DNA from 2 places in the Teredinibacter sp. KSP-S5-2 genome. Region 1 is predicted to be linked to the other one. Evidence: predicted binding sites of a transcription regulator. Region 1 holds the regulator's gene; the other holds the start of a gene.
The links. Region 1 encodes PhoB, which activates phosphate uptake and scavenging genes when phosphate is short. Its sites were predicted from a motif close to TGTCATAAANNTGTAACA; they were not measured.

Region 1 (8,543 bases):
TATGCCGTAAACATATTCGTCGCGTTAATTGCACTCGTTCTTTTGATCACCATGAACAGCTCAGTTGGGCACCGCAGCGCCCAACTCAATGCCGCTTAAGCTTTACGGCATACCACCAATGAGTGGCCTTTACCGATATGGTCGATGGACTTATCTATAGTCAGACCTGCGCGTTGCACTATATTTTTAAATACGTCGGACTCATACATACGGCTGTTGCCATTGGCAAAGCAACTAAAGTACAGGGATGTACAATTAATGCTTAGTGCCGCGGCTTCATAATTCTGTCGATCCCAGAAGGTTTCCAGAATACAAAGACGCGTACTATCAGACATGGCCGCTGCGGCTTTCTTCAAAATACGCTCAATTTCTTCTTCTGAAAAACAATCCAGGAACTGGCTCATCCAAATAACATCTGCGCCTTCAGGTAAGCCACCTTCCAGAGCCAGGAAATTATATGGCTGCCCATCTATCCGATCCTTACCCGTTTTATTCGCGATATTTTCTTTCATTAACGCCAATTGCTGCGGCAAATCCAGAATAGTGACGTTGACATTTTCATCGTATGCAACACAGGAAAGCGCAAATTTTCCAGTGTTACCACCACAATCGAGCAATCTCTTTACCGGCTGCTCGAAGATAATAGGCAAGACTTCTGGAAAGGCACTGTCAGAAAAGTAGTGATCAAAATTAAACCAGCTCGCTTTGGCCGGTTCTGGCAAAGAAGATAAAATCGGGTAAATGGTTTTCTCTTCGGAGTACTCTTTTAAACCTTCCGGCACACCCGTTTGAATCGAGGACATCAGTTTTTCCAAACCACGGTAACTAAAATCCCGGCTAAACTCGAAATTTACGCGAGTCATCTGATCATGCAACAAAAAATGGCCGGCTTTGGTTAACTTAAACGCACCGCCCTGTTTGTAAACCAAACCTATCGAAAGGCCAGCATCCAACAACACACTCACACCATAACGCGACAGGCCCAGCTGCTGTGCAACCTTATCAACCGATACCCCTTCCTCTTTGGCCTGATCCACTGCCCCAAGAATGCCTAACCCATCCAAAGCAACCGTTGCCTGGAAGATGTAGGGAGCAAAAGCAATTTTATGTGCATCAGTTATCGCTTCCAGAGCAGATTTTGTGTCGCTAGTATAGAGTTCAGCCATGATTTTATAATTTTCACAAATAAAAAGGGGTTGATGATAGTAGACGAGTCAGCAGGCCACCAAAAGAAGAAAGCCTTCAACTGTTGACCCAACGCAAATCTAACCAAGCGGCAAAAATATACTAAGCCAAACAACAAACAGCAACTCTATCCAATGATAAACAGGCCATATCTGCTTAATGGCTATTGAAGCCAATTGCCGGACAAAAAAAACCGGCAACTGCCTTAGTTTTTTTAAGTCCGCAAATAAAACTCGACTCTAAAGCAAAGTATGTTTGGAATTTCCCTTGATCAAAAACATGATGATGAAAAACGCCACCCAAAATTATTTTGGCATGAAATATAAAGGCAGCCATGTAACAGTCTCAATCAATTCTTTGTAATAGATTGTGTTGATATTCCTCACACCATGATAACAATGCTATTTACCACGCCCATAAAAAAACGTTTACCCGCACTGAAAAATTCAATTATTCCCTGTGGCATTTAAGGTGATTACTGCAGCGAAGTTTCTTCACCTTCTGTACGAGCAATCACTGTGGCACAGCAACTATCACTAAAGACGTTGACCGTGGTACGCATCATATCGAGGATCCGATCGGTAATCATCAGCAATCCAATACCCTCCAAAGGTAAACCGACCGCAGACAAAATTACGGTGATAGCAACCAGACTGGCGGATGGAATGCCAGCCACCCCAATCGACGTCAGTAATGCAATTACAACAATAGTAAATTGCACACTAAACGATAACTCCAAACCATACGCTTGTGCGATGAACATTGCCGCAACACATTCGTACAGTGCGGTTCCGTCCATATTAATGGTTGCCCCCAGGGGCAAAACAAAAGAGGTTGTTTTATTCGACACCCCTGCATTTTTTTCCATACATTCCATCGTCACCGGCAATGTACCCGATGAGGATGCGGTAGAAAATGCCGTGAGCATAGCGGGAGAGAGCGCTTTAATTTGTTTTACCGGATTCACTCTGCCCAGCACTTTTAACAAGATCGGCATAGTAATCAGCGCATGCGCAAGTAAGGCCATAGCCACAGTCAAAAAGAAAAGCCCGACTGTTTCCATTAACTCTCTAAAATCTGTTGCAATGGCTGTTGTTGCAACCAAGCCAAACACACCGTATGGCGAGAGTTTCATAACAAACATGGTGATAAACATCATGGTTTGAAATACACCCTGCCAAAAACCGATCATAATATTTTTATGCTCGTTTTCTATCTTCAGCATAAAAAAGCCAAATAAAATGCCAAAGAAAATTAAACCAAGCATTTGCCCTTGCGCTGCTGCAAATACAATGTTGGGCGGCACCATCCGTAAAAAAACTTCTGCAATATCTCCTGCCCCGCGATTGCCGATGCTTTCCAGCTTTTGTTCAACTTGCCCATCGATCGTTAAACCCAGTAATTCCTTCGCTGGCTCGCCACCAATAATGCCTGGTTGAATCATGTTAACCAGAAACAGGCCCATTAAGATGGCAAGCAAACTTGAAATCATGTAGAACGCCAGAGTCTTTCCACCTAGACGCCCCAAATTACCGCCACTGCCAATACCCGACATTCCGCAAATAATGGATGACAACACCAGAGGCACGATCACCATTTTTAATGCGTTAAGAAAAAGTGTGCCAAGAAATTCAAAAATGCTAAGTAACGGTATGGAAAAAATCGTTGTGGTTGGTTCAAAAGCCGTACCAACAACCACAGCTAAAATGATGGATATCAGGATCTGCCAATGAAGCTGTAACTTCATTCCTTCTCTCCTTACTTAATTATTATTTTGCACTTCAGCGAGGAAGTTAAAGATCATTAAAGCTTCGTCACTACGGCTATCTAGGCCGGCTGAACAATCTCTTTCAACGCCTTACCAGGCTTAAAGACTACTTGATTATGCGCAGCAATGGTAATGTCTTCCCCTGTTTTGGGGTTTCTTCCTTTTCGTTCCGCACGAGATTTCACGGAAAACGCCCCAAAACCAATCAGATTAACGGATTCCCCGCGCGCGAGCGCGTCAGTCATGTGTTCTAATGTGGAAGCAATGATATTGTCGGATTCTCTATGAGAAATGCCCAAATATTCGGCAACAACAGCAACCAATTCGGTTTTATGCATAAACTCGGACCTTGTAAATTGAGATACAACTAAAAGAATACGTTAAAATTCGGACTACAACGGCTCATTCGTCGATATAACTCAAAAAAATGATAAAGACCGCACCGTGAAACAGAAAATCAGCGCTTATCTCAACCTGACCCGGCTAAACAAACCCATCGGGATTTATCTCGTTCTATGGCCGACGCTCTGGTCACTTTGGTTGGCTGCGGATGGTATTCCGCGCATAGACATATTGATTATCTTCACCCTTGGTTGTGTACTGATGCGTTCCGCAGGGTGTGTGATTAACGACTTTGCCGATCGTAAAGTCGATGGCCATGTAAAACGCACCGCCAACAGACCCCTGGTAACCGGCATAGTCTCCGCCAGTGAAGCCTTTATCCTGTTTCTGGTGCTGTCCTTAACGGCTTTTGGCATGGTGCTGCTCACTAATCAACTTACCATTCAGTTGTCTTTTGCTGCGGTAGCGCTCGCCTTTTGCTACCCCTTTATGAAACGCCACACCCACCTGCCCCAAGTGGTATTGGGTGCGGCATTTGCCATGTCTGTGCCGATGGCCTTTGCTGCCCAGGCAAACGAACTGCCGGAAAGCATATGGCTGGTGTATACCACCGTGGTGCTTTGGACGGTAACTTACGACACCTTCTACGCCATGGTTGACCGTGACGATGACCTTAAGATTGGGGTCAAATCGACCGCAGTATTGTTTGGTGATAGCGACAAAGCCATTACCGGCATACTGCAAGTCATGACCATTGTTTCACTGATGATGATCGGCAGTCGCTTCGAGCTGGGGTTCATCTATCAGCTTTCTGTGGTGATATGTGCGGGCTTCTTTGCCTATCAGCAATATCTGGTGCGCGATCGGAACCGACAGGCCTGTTTTACGGCCTTTTTGAACAATAACTACGTTGGCATGGTGATTTTTATCGGTATTGTACTGGACAAGACATTCGGGCCTATTACAGGCATATAGGGCACAAAAACAGAAAATATCCCCTGCCTGAGCCATTTTTTCTGTAATTAAACGGCAACTTGAGCACCGCTGTCATAAAATGGCAACAAAAGCTTTATTTAATCTGCGTACCTAAAGTGTTGGAGCAACAACAAAAGCAATCTTGCGCCAACCCAGATTTAACTTCTTAGTAAGCAACTATTGGAAGCCTGGTCTATTCACCAGGTTAGGTAAAATGGCAGAAAAAACGATTTTAGTAGTAGACGACGAAGCCCCGATTCGCGACATGCTCCGAGTGGCTCTGGAAATGGCAGAGTATTCCGTATTGGAAGCAGGCGATGCGCAAGAGGCCCACGGCCTGATCGTCGACCGCAAGCCAGACTTGGTTCTACTCGACTGGATGCTACCCGGCACCAGCGGCATTGAGTTAGCACGACGTTTGAAACGTGACGAAGTCACCCGCGAGTTACCCATCATCATGCTTACCGCAAAAGGTGAAGAGGATAATAAAGTTCAAGGGCTCGAAGTCGGTGCTGACGATTACATCACCAAACCTTTTTCCCCACGGGAGTTGGTGGCTCGCCTGAAAGCGGTACTCAGACGCACGGACACCTTATCGACAGGTGAACCTATTCGCGTTGATGGCCTTTGTCTTGACCCAAGTAGCCACAGAGTCACTATTAACGACGTGCCTGTCCAAATGGGTCCAACAGAGTATCGTCTGCTAGAATTCTTCTTAACTCACCAAGAGCGCGTATACACTCGCAACCAGCTTCTCGATCACGTTTGGGGCGGTAATGTATATGTGGAAGAACGTACAGTGGATGTCCATATTCGACGCTTGCGTAAAGCCTTATCGCTTGATGGACATGACCGTTTTATTCAAACTGTACGCGGGGCAGGTTACCGATTCTCCAATAAAGTGTCTGTGCCTAATAATTAATACTCAGAGCAGAATATGCTCTTCACCTCGATAATTGGGCAGTATGTTTCGCAGAGGTCTGAAAACCGAACTGCGGTGGTTAATTCTTTACCTCGCGGTTGTTGCTTTTATTGGCGTAAGCATTGAAAAACTCGCCGTCTCTCTGGTTATAGGCCTTCTGCTCTATATCGCCTGGCTGTTCTACAACCTGCATAAACTGGAAAGCTGGGTACTCACCACACGACGTAAATCCGCCCCGAAGAACACATTAAACGGCATCTGGGGCGAAATTGCCGATGACGTAATTCTGCTATGTAACCGCTACGAAAAAGACAAGCAACGCCTTCAGGCGGTGGTAAGCCGCGTTCAGGACATGACCTCGGCCCTTACCGATGGGGTTATTCTGGTTGATGGCCGCTCCAACATTGAGTGGTGGAACCAGGCCGCCAAACGGCTATTCGATTTTCGGCAAGTAGACTTGGGCCACAAGCTGACCAACATTATCCGTCACCCGGATTTTATCCAATATTTTGAGGGGGGTAATTACGACGAACCGATAGAACTGGAATCCGTTCGCCTGTCAGGCCAGCATTTACAATTTCAGGTTCACCGGTTTGGAATTGGCGAACGCATGGTCATCGTTCGCGATATTACCCGCGTGTTCAAACTCGAATTAATGCGCAAGGATTTTGTCGCTAACGTATCACACGAGTTACGCACCCCCCTGACCGTGGTTCGCGGGTATATCGAAACCCTGGCCGATAACGACGAAATTCCCAATGTATGGAAACGTGCGTTCAGTCAGATGCAAGATCAGTGTCAACGTATGACGGCGTTGGTGAACGATTTAATTACCCTGACCAAACTGGAAACGGATGACAGAGATATTCGTCAGGAAGCGGTCGATTTACTTCCCGTTATTGAATCCATATTGGCAGACGCCCGAGCCCTGTCTGGAGAGCGGAATCATAATATCCATGCAAAGGATGCGAGCGATATTGTCATTCTTGGCAACGAGAGAGAGATACGAAGCGCAATTTCCAATTTGGTCTTTAACGCGGTTAAGTATTCTGCCGATGGCTGCGATATTAGTGTGGCTACGCATATTCTCGAAAACGAGTTTGTTATTGAAGTGACCGACACAGGCGCCGGAATTGATCCGAAACATCTGCCACGATTGACCGAACGGTTTTACCGGGTCGACGGCGGTCGCGCAACTAAAACCGGCGGTACCGGTCTCGGCTTAGCCATCGTCAAACACGTGCTTTTACGTCACGATGCCTATCTAAAAATTTCAAGCAAACTGGGTAAGGGCAGTACCTTCAGTTGTCATTTTCCTCTCGACCGCCTGGTCGAACACAATATGGATATTGTCAGCTAAGCATCCGTGATCTATGTTATAGCTCCGCCCACAGGTAAACCCGGCCTCAACAGGTGCCAGTTTGAACTTACAATGTCAATTTATCGATTCAATAAACGCGGTAAAAGCCAGTGAGTGGAACGCCCTGTTTCATCACAGCGATAATGAAACCCAACCCTATCCATTTATTTGTCATGAATTTTTAGCTGCATTAGAAAATGCCGGCTGTACAACAGAAACCACCGGATGGAAACCACAACACCTGTTGGTTTTTCATAACAGCGAATTAATTGCAGCCATGCCGCTGTACCTGAAATATCACTCTTACGGTGAATATGTATTTGATTGGAGTTGGGCGGACGCCTATGCACGTTATGGTTTGGAGTACTATCCAAAATTACTGAATGCCATCCCCTTTACCCCATCCGTCGGCCCCAGGTTTGGGCTTGCACCTTTTGTATCCGGAGATGAAAAGGAAAACATTTATTCATTTGCCATTGGGAAGATACAGGAACATGCAGAAAACATTCACGCCAGCGGTTTTCATTGTTTATTTCCCAGCAATTTCCCGTCGAAAACCAAAAATGGTTTTAGTACACGCATAGGCTGCCAATTTCGCTGGCAAAATAACAATTACCGAACCTTTGATGAGTTCCTTACCACATTTAACTCACGCAAACGTAAATCCGTAAAAAAAGAACGCAAAGACATCCTGTCGCAAAATATCATATTCAAACGAAGAAAGGCATCGGAATTATCCAGCGAAGACTGGCAACGCTTTTATTTTTTATATCGCGACACCTATTTAAAACGCAGCGGTCACGATGGCTACTTAAATCTGGAATTTTTTCTGCAGGCAGCTTCGGCGTTGCCAAAACAAACATTATTAGTTACCGCACACAAACAAATGAAAACCGATTTTTTTGCAGCGGCGCTTTATTTTATGGATTCCCACACACTTTATGGGCGTTATTGGGGAACGATCGAAGATATCAATGGGTTGCATTTCGAAACCTGCTACTACCAGGGTATCGAATATTGCATTGAAAATAATTTACACAGCTTCGATTCCGGTGCACAGGGAGAACATAAAATCCAAAGAGGATTTACTCCAATTGAAACCTGCTCGTACCACTGGATTCGCCACGCTGAATTTTCTCATGCCATTCATCAATTTGTGAATGAAGAAGCTAAGGAAATAAAACGCTATATCACGGACTGTAGTAATTACCTTCCGTTTAAAACAATTCCCTAATTCTCATTTGATTTATGAATACTGTGAAATGGTATAAGCCATTCGCTTTTACCTGTGTTCACTGAAAATGACTGTGATAGTATCCGCTGCACTCGATAACTTCCTATTTATCTGGTTCACTATCATGAACGATAATTTCTTACGCAGAATTAAGGCGCTATCCGTTTTTTTATTATGTTTTGTGATAGTCGCCTGTAACGGAAAAAGCAGCGGCCTAGCTCAACCTTCCAGTTCCAGTTCCAGTTCCAGTTCCAGTTCCAGTTCCAGTTCCAGTTCCAGTTCCAGTTCCAGTTCCAGTTCCAGTTCCAGTTCCAGTTCCAGTTCCAGTTCCAGTTCCAGTACAGGATCATCTTCAAACAGCTCTGGATCAAGTAGTTCCGGCAGTAGTTCATCTGGTGGTGCGTTGGAACGTGTCAGTAATTCAAGCTGTATTGCACCGAATCAACCTGGCTCTAGTACAGCGACGATTGGTATTGAACCTGTGTTCACTGGCGTTGGTTCAATGAGCCAAATCCTGGGCCTGATGCAAGCACCGGGCGACAACACGCAGTTTTATTATTTTTTGCGTACCGGGCAAATATATCGCTTTGAAAACAGAGCTGATGTCACGTCCAGCACACTGCTTCTGGACCTAAGCAACAAGGTTCGGGTGCAATCGGAAATGGGTTTATTGGGCATGGCCATACATCCCAATTTTACCAGTAACGGGTATGTTTACTTTTACTATAGCGATGACACCAGCAATGGCGATTCCACT
Region 2 (8,543 bases), 210 kb from region 1:
AGTAACTGGATGTCAGATCTATTCGCCAGCCACCCACCATCACAGGAACGGGTAGACAAAAACCGACAAAAAGCCCAATCACTCGGTAAAGGTGTGCGCAACAAAGAGCTTTACCAAGCGGCCATAAAACAAATCAGAAAGGACCGCGCCGCGTACGACCTCAACCAAAAAGCCCGCAAAGCACTGGCAGACAACAATATCAACAGCGCGTTGGCCCTGACTCATCAAGCGATAAAAATGCAGGGTAACGAAGCCTTGTTCCACATTACCCGCGGCCAGGTCTATATGGCGCAGAAGCAGTTTGATAACTCAGCCAAAAACTTTTCCAAAGCTGTGGCGCTTAACCCGGAGTATTTCCTGGGCTACCTAGGTTTGGGATTATCTCAACTTGAACAAAAGAGCAGTACTAACGCCAAAAGCAATTTGGAAAAAAGTACTCAATTGCTACCCACCCCAATAGCGGCGTTTCATTTGGGTGAACTGGAATTAGCTGCAGGGAATCGAGACAAGGCTATCGGTTATTTTCAGTTTGCCGCTCAAGATCAGGGACAAATCGGCCAGGCAGCCAAGCAACAGCTTGCTCAACTACAACCAGCTACAACAGCACAATAGCTATTCGGAATTTTTGCAGGACATATTGAGTGGCGCGATCCGCGTCACTCTCTTTTTCTCATCACGCCAGTATTACTTCAATTAACAAGCAAAATTGCCTTCTTTTCGTCGACGTTCGCACTCTTTTCTTATGTTTTCGCACGCGGTTACTTTACCGGGAGAGGTGGGATTGCCTTGAATACAAGCCTCTCTTTTTGCAGCCAATTCCTGATTACTCATTCCCCGAATACCACCTTCACAGCCAAGAAGTATCAGGCTAGACAAGAGTAAACATAAATAAGTGAATCGAGTGGATAAACTCATAGCGCCTCAATGGTGTGTTTAATTATTTTAAATGGCTATGTATGAGTTTAGCTTATTCTTAAAAGATCGTTTCGTTTCTTGGAAAAACACCAAAAACGTATAAAAAACACGCTACCTGGGTAGAGGGGCTCGCATGCTCTGCTCACGTTCTTCGATTTGTTTTTCAATTTCTTTGATGGGCAGGTGACGAACATCTGTGCCATAAACAAGATAAATCACCTGTTCAGCAATATTCCGGGCGTGATCACCAATGCGCTCCAAAGAGCGTAGCGCCCAAGTAACATTCATCACCCGACTGATTGAGCGGGGGTCTTCCATCATAAAGGTGATCAGTTCACGCATTGCCGATTTGTATTCCCGATCCACATCTTTATCTTCCCGGACCACCCGTATTGCTGCCTTCACATCAAAACGGGCAAACGCATCCAGAGCCAGATTAATCATCTGCGCAACATTCGCGCCGATATGACGAAGCTCAACATAACCGCGCGGGGCTTCACCTTCTTCGCTGAGTGCCAGCGCCATTTTGGCAATTTTATTGGCCTCGTCACCAATACGTTCTAAATCCCGAGTGGCTTTGGAAACCATCATGACCAGACGTAAATCAGATGCTGCCGGTTGCCGTCGAGCCAGGATCAACGTGCACTCATGATCCAGATTAATTTCCCACTGATCAATTTCCTGCTCCAATCCACACACTTCATCGGCCAGATCCACATCCACCGTTTCAATCGCCTTTACCGCATTAACGACCTGATTTTCCACCATGCCGCCCATCTCCAGAAAATCTGAGCGAAGAGTTTCGAGGTCGGCATTAAATTGCTGCGATATATGTTGATTCAGATGAGTCGCGTTCATTGTTTTCATACTCTAAAAATACCTTACCCCAAACGACCAGTAATATAGGCTTCTGTCAGCATATGTTCGGGGTTGGTAAATACTTTTTGCGTGTCGTTCACTTCAATAATTCTTCCCATGTGAAAGTACGCTGTCCTATCAGATACTCTAGCAGCCTGTTGCATCGAGTGGGTGACAATTACGATAGTGTAGTTTTTCCCCAACTCAAACATGAGTTCTTCGATTTTGGCCGTGGCAATCGGGTCCAGTGCCGAGCAGGGTTCATCCATCAAAATCACTTCCGGCTGAATGGCAATGGCTCGGGCAATACACAAACGTTGCTGTTGCCCACCAGACAAACTGGTACCGGGTTTGTGTAATATATTTTGCACTTCTTCCCATAATCCTGCCCGACGCAGTGATGTTTCAACAATTTCGTCCATTTCCGAACGGCGGATAGCCAAACCGTGAATACGTGGCCCATAGGCAACGTTTTCGTAGATGGATTTTGGAAACGGATTGGGTTTTTGAAAAACCATGCCCACCCGAGCACGCAAGGTCACCACATCCATTTTCGGGTGATAAATTTCTTCACCGTCCAATTGAACCTGACCGGATACTTCGCAGCCTTCGATAATGTCGTTCATTCGATTCAAACAACGTAAGAATGTGGTTTTACCGCAACCGGAAGGGCCAATCATCGAAATAATTTCTTTGTTGCCGATATCAATGCTGGCGTTATTAATTGCCGCCTTACCATCGTAGGTAACGCTCAACTTACGTACTTTGAATTTAATATCGTCGTTGAGCAACGCTTTACCTACCGCCTGATCAGCATCAGGAAGGGTGGAATTTTCTCCACTGCCAGGTCTATGGGTAGTTTGCTCAGGAGTTTCTACTGTCATAACTTATCTCATTAAAACGACAATCGTTTACCAACGTTTTTCCAGCCGTTTTCGTAACCATACCGCCAGCGCATTCATAAACACCAAAAATGCCAGAAGCACCATGATGGCAGCCGACGTTAATTCAACAAATGCTTTTTCCGGGCTATCTGCCCATAAATAAATTTGCACAGGCAGTACTGTAGCCGGATCAGTAATACCTGAGGGAATATCGACTATAAACGCCACCATACCAATCATCAGTAGCGGCGCGGTTTCACCCAACGCCTGGGCCATACCAATAATGGCCCCGGTTAACATTCCCGGCATGGCAGCAGGTAAGACATGATTCAAAATAACCTGCATTTTCGAAGCACCCACACCGTAAGCCGCCTCTTTAATCGATGGCGGAACCGCTTTGATGGACGCCCGACTGGAAATAATAATGGTGGGTAAGGTCATTAAGGTCAGAACCAGCCCACCCACTAGCGGCACCGAGCGAGGAACACCTAATATGCCAATAAAAATCGCCAGCCCCAATAGCCCAAAAATAATGGAGGGTACGGCAGCGAGATTATTGATATTCACCTCGATAAACTCAGTCCACTTGTTTTGCGGCGCGTACTCTTCCAGATAAACTGCCGCCGCAACACCAATAGGAAATGACAAACAGAAGGTGACTAGAAGAGTCAGCATACTGCCGACTATTGCACCGTAGATACCCGCAATTTCCGGTTCGCTGGAATCGCCGTTGCTGAAAAAACTGGTGTTAAAGCGCTGTTTAATTTGATTGTTGTCTTGCAGTTGTGCAATCCATTGTTTTTGCTGCTCGGACAAACGGGTTGAAAACCCTTTGCTCCCTGTTGCACCAAAGGATTTTATATAGGTATCCACATCGTCGTCGGCCAGAACCCAAAGTGTCTCGTTGCCACCTAGTAGTTGAGGATTTTTCTCCAACTCCGATTTAACCTGATAGGCCACTCCAATACTGAGCAAACGAGCAAGTTCTCGCTGGTCTTCATCCTGCTGCACGGCAGGGAAATTGCTCAATAACGCCTGCTTGACCACAATACCGTAATCAGCTGAGTTCAATTGGTCCAGGTCTTCCATGTCGTAGAGGTACATGGCTTCGCGGTCAAACTGAATATCAAGTTCAATGTATGTTTGACGAAAAGAACTAAAACCACGACCAAATATTTCACTGAAAAGCACCCCCAGAGCCAACATACTAAAGAGCACAGAGAGCAAACCGATGGATTTAAAAATCTTTTCCGAGCGATAACGCCGCTTTAAATTTTTTTGAATTTGCTCCGAAATATTATCCACGCTTTGCGGTTTAATATTTTTCTGATGACTATTCATAACGCTCCCTATGTTTTTTAACGACTCGAAGCGCATAGATATTCAGAATTAACGTGGAAATAAACAGCATCAACCCAAGTGCAAACGCAGCCAGCGTTTTCGGGCTATCAAATTCCTGATCGCCAACCAATAGTGTGACTATCTGAACCGTGATGGTTGTGACTGCTTCCAAGGGGTTTGCCGTAAGGTTGGCCGATAATCCCGCCGCCATCACCACAATCATGGTTTCACCGATAGCCCGGCTCACTGCTAACAAAACGCCGCCAACAATACCGGGCAACGCTGCAGGAATGATAACGGTTTTAATCGTTTCCGAAGGCGTCGCGCCCAAACCAAGTGCACCTTCTTTCAGGGAAATAGGCACCGCGTTAATCACATCATCCGCCAGAGAAGAAATAAACGGGATAATCATAATGCCCATCACCAGGCCTGCGGCCAGCGCACTTTCGGAAGCAACGGTTAACCCCAGGCTTTCACCGAGATTTTTAATAAAGGGAGCGACCGTTAAGGCGGCAAAAAAGCCGTAAACGACGGTGGGAATACCCGCGAGAATTTCCAATGCAGGTTTAACAATATTGCGCGTTTTACGACTGGCGTATTCCGACAAATAAAATGCAGACATAAGCCCAGCCGGGACCGCAACAAACATGGCGATACCTGCAACCAACAAAGTGCCGGTAAACAAGGGAACCGCACCAAAGCTGCCGGATGCTGCAACTTGTCCCTCGCGTATGGCAATTTGAGGGCTCCACTGCAAACCAAACAGAAAATCAAACAACGGCACTTCGTGAAAAAACCGCAGTGACTCAAACAATACCGACAGCACGATACCCACGGTAGTAAATATCGCCACTAGGGAACACGCGAGCAACGCCAGCTTAAATGAATTCTCGACCTTTCTGCGCGCCTCAAATTCGTGGTGAATCCGCGCCCAACTGATCACCATAATGATGGCCATCAAACTGGAAATAAACGCCACCATGGCCCACCAGCTGATCGCCTGAAGCTGGCTGAAGCGGTCAGCAGCATCCAATAAATACCAGGGGGTTTTCCCCGGGAAGCCACCATGAGCAATATTTTCAATTTGGTTCATCACCAAACCGAGTTCGTCCTTGGGCAGGCTGGAGATTTCCGCTGGCAATTCTCGCAAAATGATGGCTCGCACTATGTCGCCATCAAAGAATTTCCACAAAACCAAAACCGTTAAGGAAGGCAAGGCACACCAGAGTGCGGTCAATACACCATGGTAGAAGGGTAAGGAGTTCAGGTGATGCACTCCCCCCAAAGATAAAGCGCCATGTAATGACCGGTTTTGCCCCATAACGTAAGCAAAGCTGGTCATACATAGAATGATGACAACAAATAATAACGTATTCATTCCGTCACACTAATTTCGTTCATTCACCCTGACACAATGATAAAACCCGGCATATGCTGAACATCCACCGGGCTGACAATTAAAAATTGGCGGCGCCTTTTACAAGCTCAGAGGCACCAGATTTTTCACCGTTTTCTTTACATTTTGGCGAATCGCCTTGGGCAGAGGAATCATTCCCTTATCCACAAGATAACCCTGCTCTCCCCAGGCTCGCTCACTGGTAAATTCCCGCAAGTATTCTTCGATACCCGGAATCACATTCACGTGCGCCTTTTTTACATACATATATAACGGGCGAGACACCGAATATCGGCCGCTGATAATCGCATCCATTGATGGCAAAGTCTGCTCAATCTTTGCTGGCTGCACCTTATCCAGGTTTTGTTCCAGATAGCTGTAACCAAAAATACCCAGGGACTCTGGCGAACGAACCAGTTTATTAACCACAACGTTGTCCTGTTCGCCGGAATCGATGTATACGCCGTCCTCACGAATGGCATGGCAGATGGCCTTGTAGCGAGATTTATTACTCGCCTTTAATGCTTTGACCCACGGGTATTTCTGACACCCGGCCTCCATCACCAACTCCGAAAAAGCATCACGGGTTCCCGAGGAAGGAGGTGGCCCGTATACCCTAATTTCCTGCTTGGGAAGCTTTGGGTTAATCTCATTCCAGGTTTTATAGGGGTTATCGATCAACGCATCTGCGAGCTCTCCTTGAGGAATCTGTTTCGCCAACGCCAGAAAAATCTCTTGCCGCGTAATTTCAAACTCTGGAGCCACAATAGAGTTAGCGATGACTATGCCATCGTAACCAACCTTTACTTCGAGGATTTCCGTTACCCCATGACGTCGGCACTTATCCACTTCAACCTGTTTTATTCGTCGCGAGGCATTAGCGATATCCGGGTAACCAACACCAATCCCCTTACAAAATGCGTCCAAACCACCGCCCGTTCCGAGCTGCTCGACTGTGGGCGTTTTAAAGGACGTCGTCCGGCCAAAACGCTCTGCCACCACTTTGGAAAAGGGGTAGACCGTCGATGACCCGACTATCAAAATCTGTTCCCGGCCTGAATAGGCCGCTTGTGACATAAACAATATTGCCAACAATAGCGCGCTTTGAAGTGTTTTAATCACAGGCAACTCCTTAAAGTAAACCTCAAGCTAAGCCGATACCGCTGACTGACTTTTACTCGGCCCGCCATAATATGAATTTTTTGTAACAGTTTTATTTCAGTAGATAATTTTTATCCATTTTGGCGTTTTTTAACCAAAAGGCGCCATTATTCGCCTGTGATTAACCATACAGACAAAATTTGGGAAAAACCCGGCTTTGTTAGGCAGGGAGTAAGCATATGGTTATACTCCCCGTACTGAGCTAAGGCTCTCGCCAAATCGAATAATAAAAAAAGACTATGACCATCCACTTCAATACCCCGGATACTTCCAGCAGCACCCCGGTTATCGCAGCCTGGTTACTCAAACTGGCCCGGCTTATAGATTCAGTAAACACCAAAATTGGCCAAACGCTATCCTGGCTTTGCGTACTTATGGCAATTACCGTAGGTATCGTAGTGTGTTTACGCGCTTACGGTATTGGCTCGATTGCATTACAGGAGTCCGTCACCTATATGCATGCCACCCTGTTTTTGCTTTGCCTAGCCTATACCGCCAAAGAAAACGGGCATGTCCGGGTCGACATCTGGTATAGAAAAGCTTCACGGATAAAGCAAACCTGGATCGATGTATTCGGTACCATCCTGTTTCAATTGCCATTCGCAGTATTTATCAGCGTCATCAGTTGGGACATGGTGATGAGATCCTGGGCTGACGGGGAAGTCTCGGCAGATCCCGGCGGTATTCCTGCAGTGTATTTGCTGAAAACTCTGATCCCCATTGCCGGAGCCTTAATAGCCCTCCACTCAATCAGCGATTTGATTCATAAGACCCTGATGCTGACATACACCCAAGCCGACGAAACCGGAGGCAAAGCATGATTGAGCTTATGCCTCTTTGGATGTTCTTATTCGTGTGCCTGGCATTAATGCTGGGCTTTCCCGTGGCCTTCACCCTGGCCGGAAGTTCGCTTTTATTCGCCGGTATTGGCATTGTGTTCGACATCTTTAATGCCAAACTACTTATGGCTTACCCCGACCGTGTGTTTGGCACGATGACCAATACCACGTTGATCGCGGTACCGCTTTTTGTCTTAATGGGCGTCATACTTGAGCGCTCCAAAATAGCCGAAGAACTATTGGAAAACATGGGGCAGGCACTAAGCCGATTTCCTGCCGGACTAGGTCTGGCCGTGGTACTAGTCGGCATGTTGATGGCCGCCAGTACCGGTATTGTTGGTGCCACGGTGGTCACCATGGGGCTCATGTCGTTGCCAACCATGTTAAAGCGCGGTTATGACACACCGCTGGCAACCGGCACCATATGCGCGACAGGCACTCTGGGTCAGATTATTCCCCCCTCCATCGCCCTGGTTTTACTCGGCGATATCCTGTCCAGCGCTTATCAGGAAGCCCAATTGAGCCTCGGTATTTACGACGCAGCGCCCGTATCTGTTGGCGATCTATTTATGGGGGCCATCATTCCCGGCATAGGTCTTGTCCTGCTGTACTTTGTCTATCTTCTGGTGATCGGAAAAATTTCTCCAGAGAAAGCGCCGGCCAATGTGAACAACGGCCAAACCGTCACTAAATTCAAATTATTACTCAGTATACTGCCGCCCATTGCGTTAATTTTGCTTGTGCTCGGCTCCATTATCACCGGCATGGCTACACCAACAGAGGCGGCTGGGGTAGGTGCCCTCGCGGCAGCGTTACTTGCCTTGATCAAAGGGCAGTTGAACCTGTCCATGCTCAAAGATGTGGTGCAATCCACCACCAAAGTTACCGCAATGGTATTTGCGATTTTATTGGGTGCCTCACTTTTCTCGCTGGTTTTCAGGGGCTTTGGTGGCGAACACCTGATTAGTGAATTTTTTAATTCATTACCCGGCGGCACATTTACCGCTGTTCTGGTGGTAATGGTGGTGATTTTCCTATTAGGGTTCATACTGGATTTTATAGAAATCACATTTGTTGTCGTGCCCATGATTGGCCCGGTACTCTTGGCTTCAGGGGTCGACCCCGTATGGTTAGGAATTATGATTGCGC

Region 2: P5V12_RS19235 (substrate-binding domain-containing protein) is a predicted target of PhoB. The motif match lies at 6,598-6,615, and genes of this name have one in related genera.

The regions. Positions count from the first base shown of each region.
Region 1 is NZ_CP120416.1:4,711,044-4,719,586, reverse strand. Features, by position in the region: gene P5V12_RS20255 (sugar efflux transporter) at 1-99, shown strand, start outside; gene P5V12_RS20250 (class I SAM-dependent methyltransferase) at 96-1,166, opposite strand; gene P5V12_RS20245 (hypothetical protein) at 1,342-1,521, opposite strand; gene P5V12_RS20240 (dicarboxylate/amino acid:cation symporter) at 1,661-2,932, opposite strand; gene P5V12_RS20235 (HU family DNA-binding protein) at 3,013-3,291, opposite strand; gene ubiA (4-hydroxybenzoate octaprenyltransferase) at 3,398-4,270, shown strand; gene phoB (phosphate regulon transcriptional regulator PhoB) at 4,485-5,192, shown strand; gene phoR (phosphate regulon sensor histidine kinase PhoR) at 5,236-6,552, shown strand; gene P5V12_RS20215 (GNAT family N-acetyltransferase) at 6,614-7,786, shown strand; gene P5V12_RS20210 (PQQ-dependent sugar dehydrogenase) at 7,911-8,543, shown strand, end outside.
Region 2 is NZ_CP120416.1:4,504,480-4,513,022, forward strand. Features, by position in the region: gene P5V12_RS19205 (M48 family metalloprotease) at 1-612, shown strand, start outside; gene P5V12_RS19210 (hypothetical protein) at 694-915, opposite strand; gene phoU (phosphate signaling complex protein PhoU) at 1,027-1,773, opposite strand; gene pstB (phosphate ABC transporter ATP-binding protein PstB) at 1,797-2,657, opposite strand; gene pstA (phosphate ABC transporter permease PstA) at 2,685-3,998, opposite strand; gene pstC (phosphate ABC transporter permease subunit PstC) at 3,991-5,376, opposite strand; gene P5V12_RS19235 (substrate-binding domain-containing protein) at 5,476-6,516, opposite strand; gene P5V12_RS19240 (TRAP transporter small permease subunit) at 6,795-7,376, shown strand; gene P5V12_RS19245 (TRAP transporter large permease subunit) at 7,373-8,543, shown strand, end outside.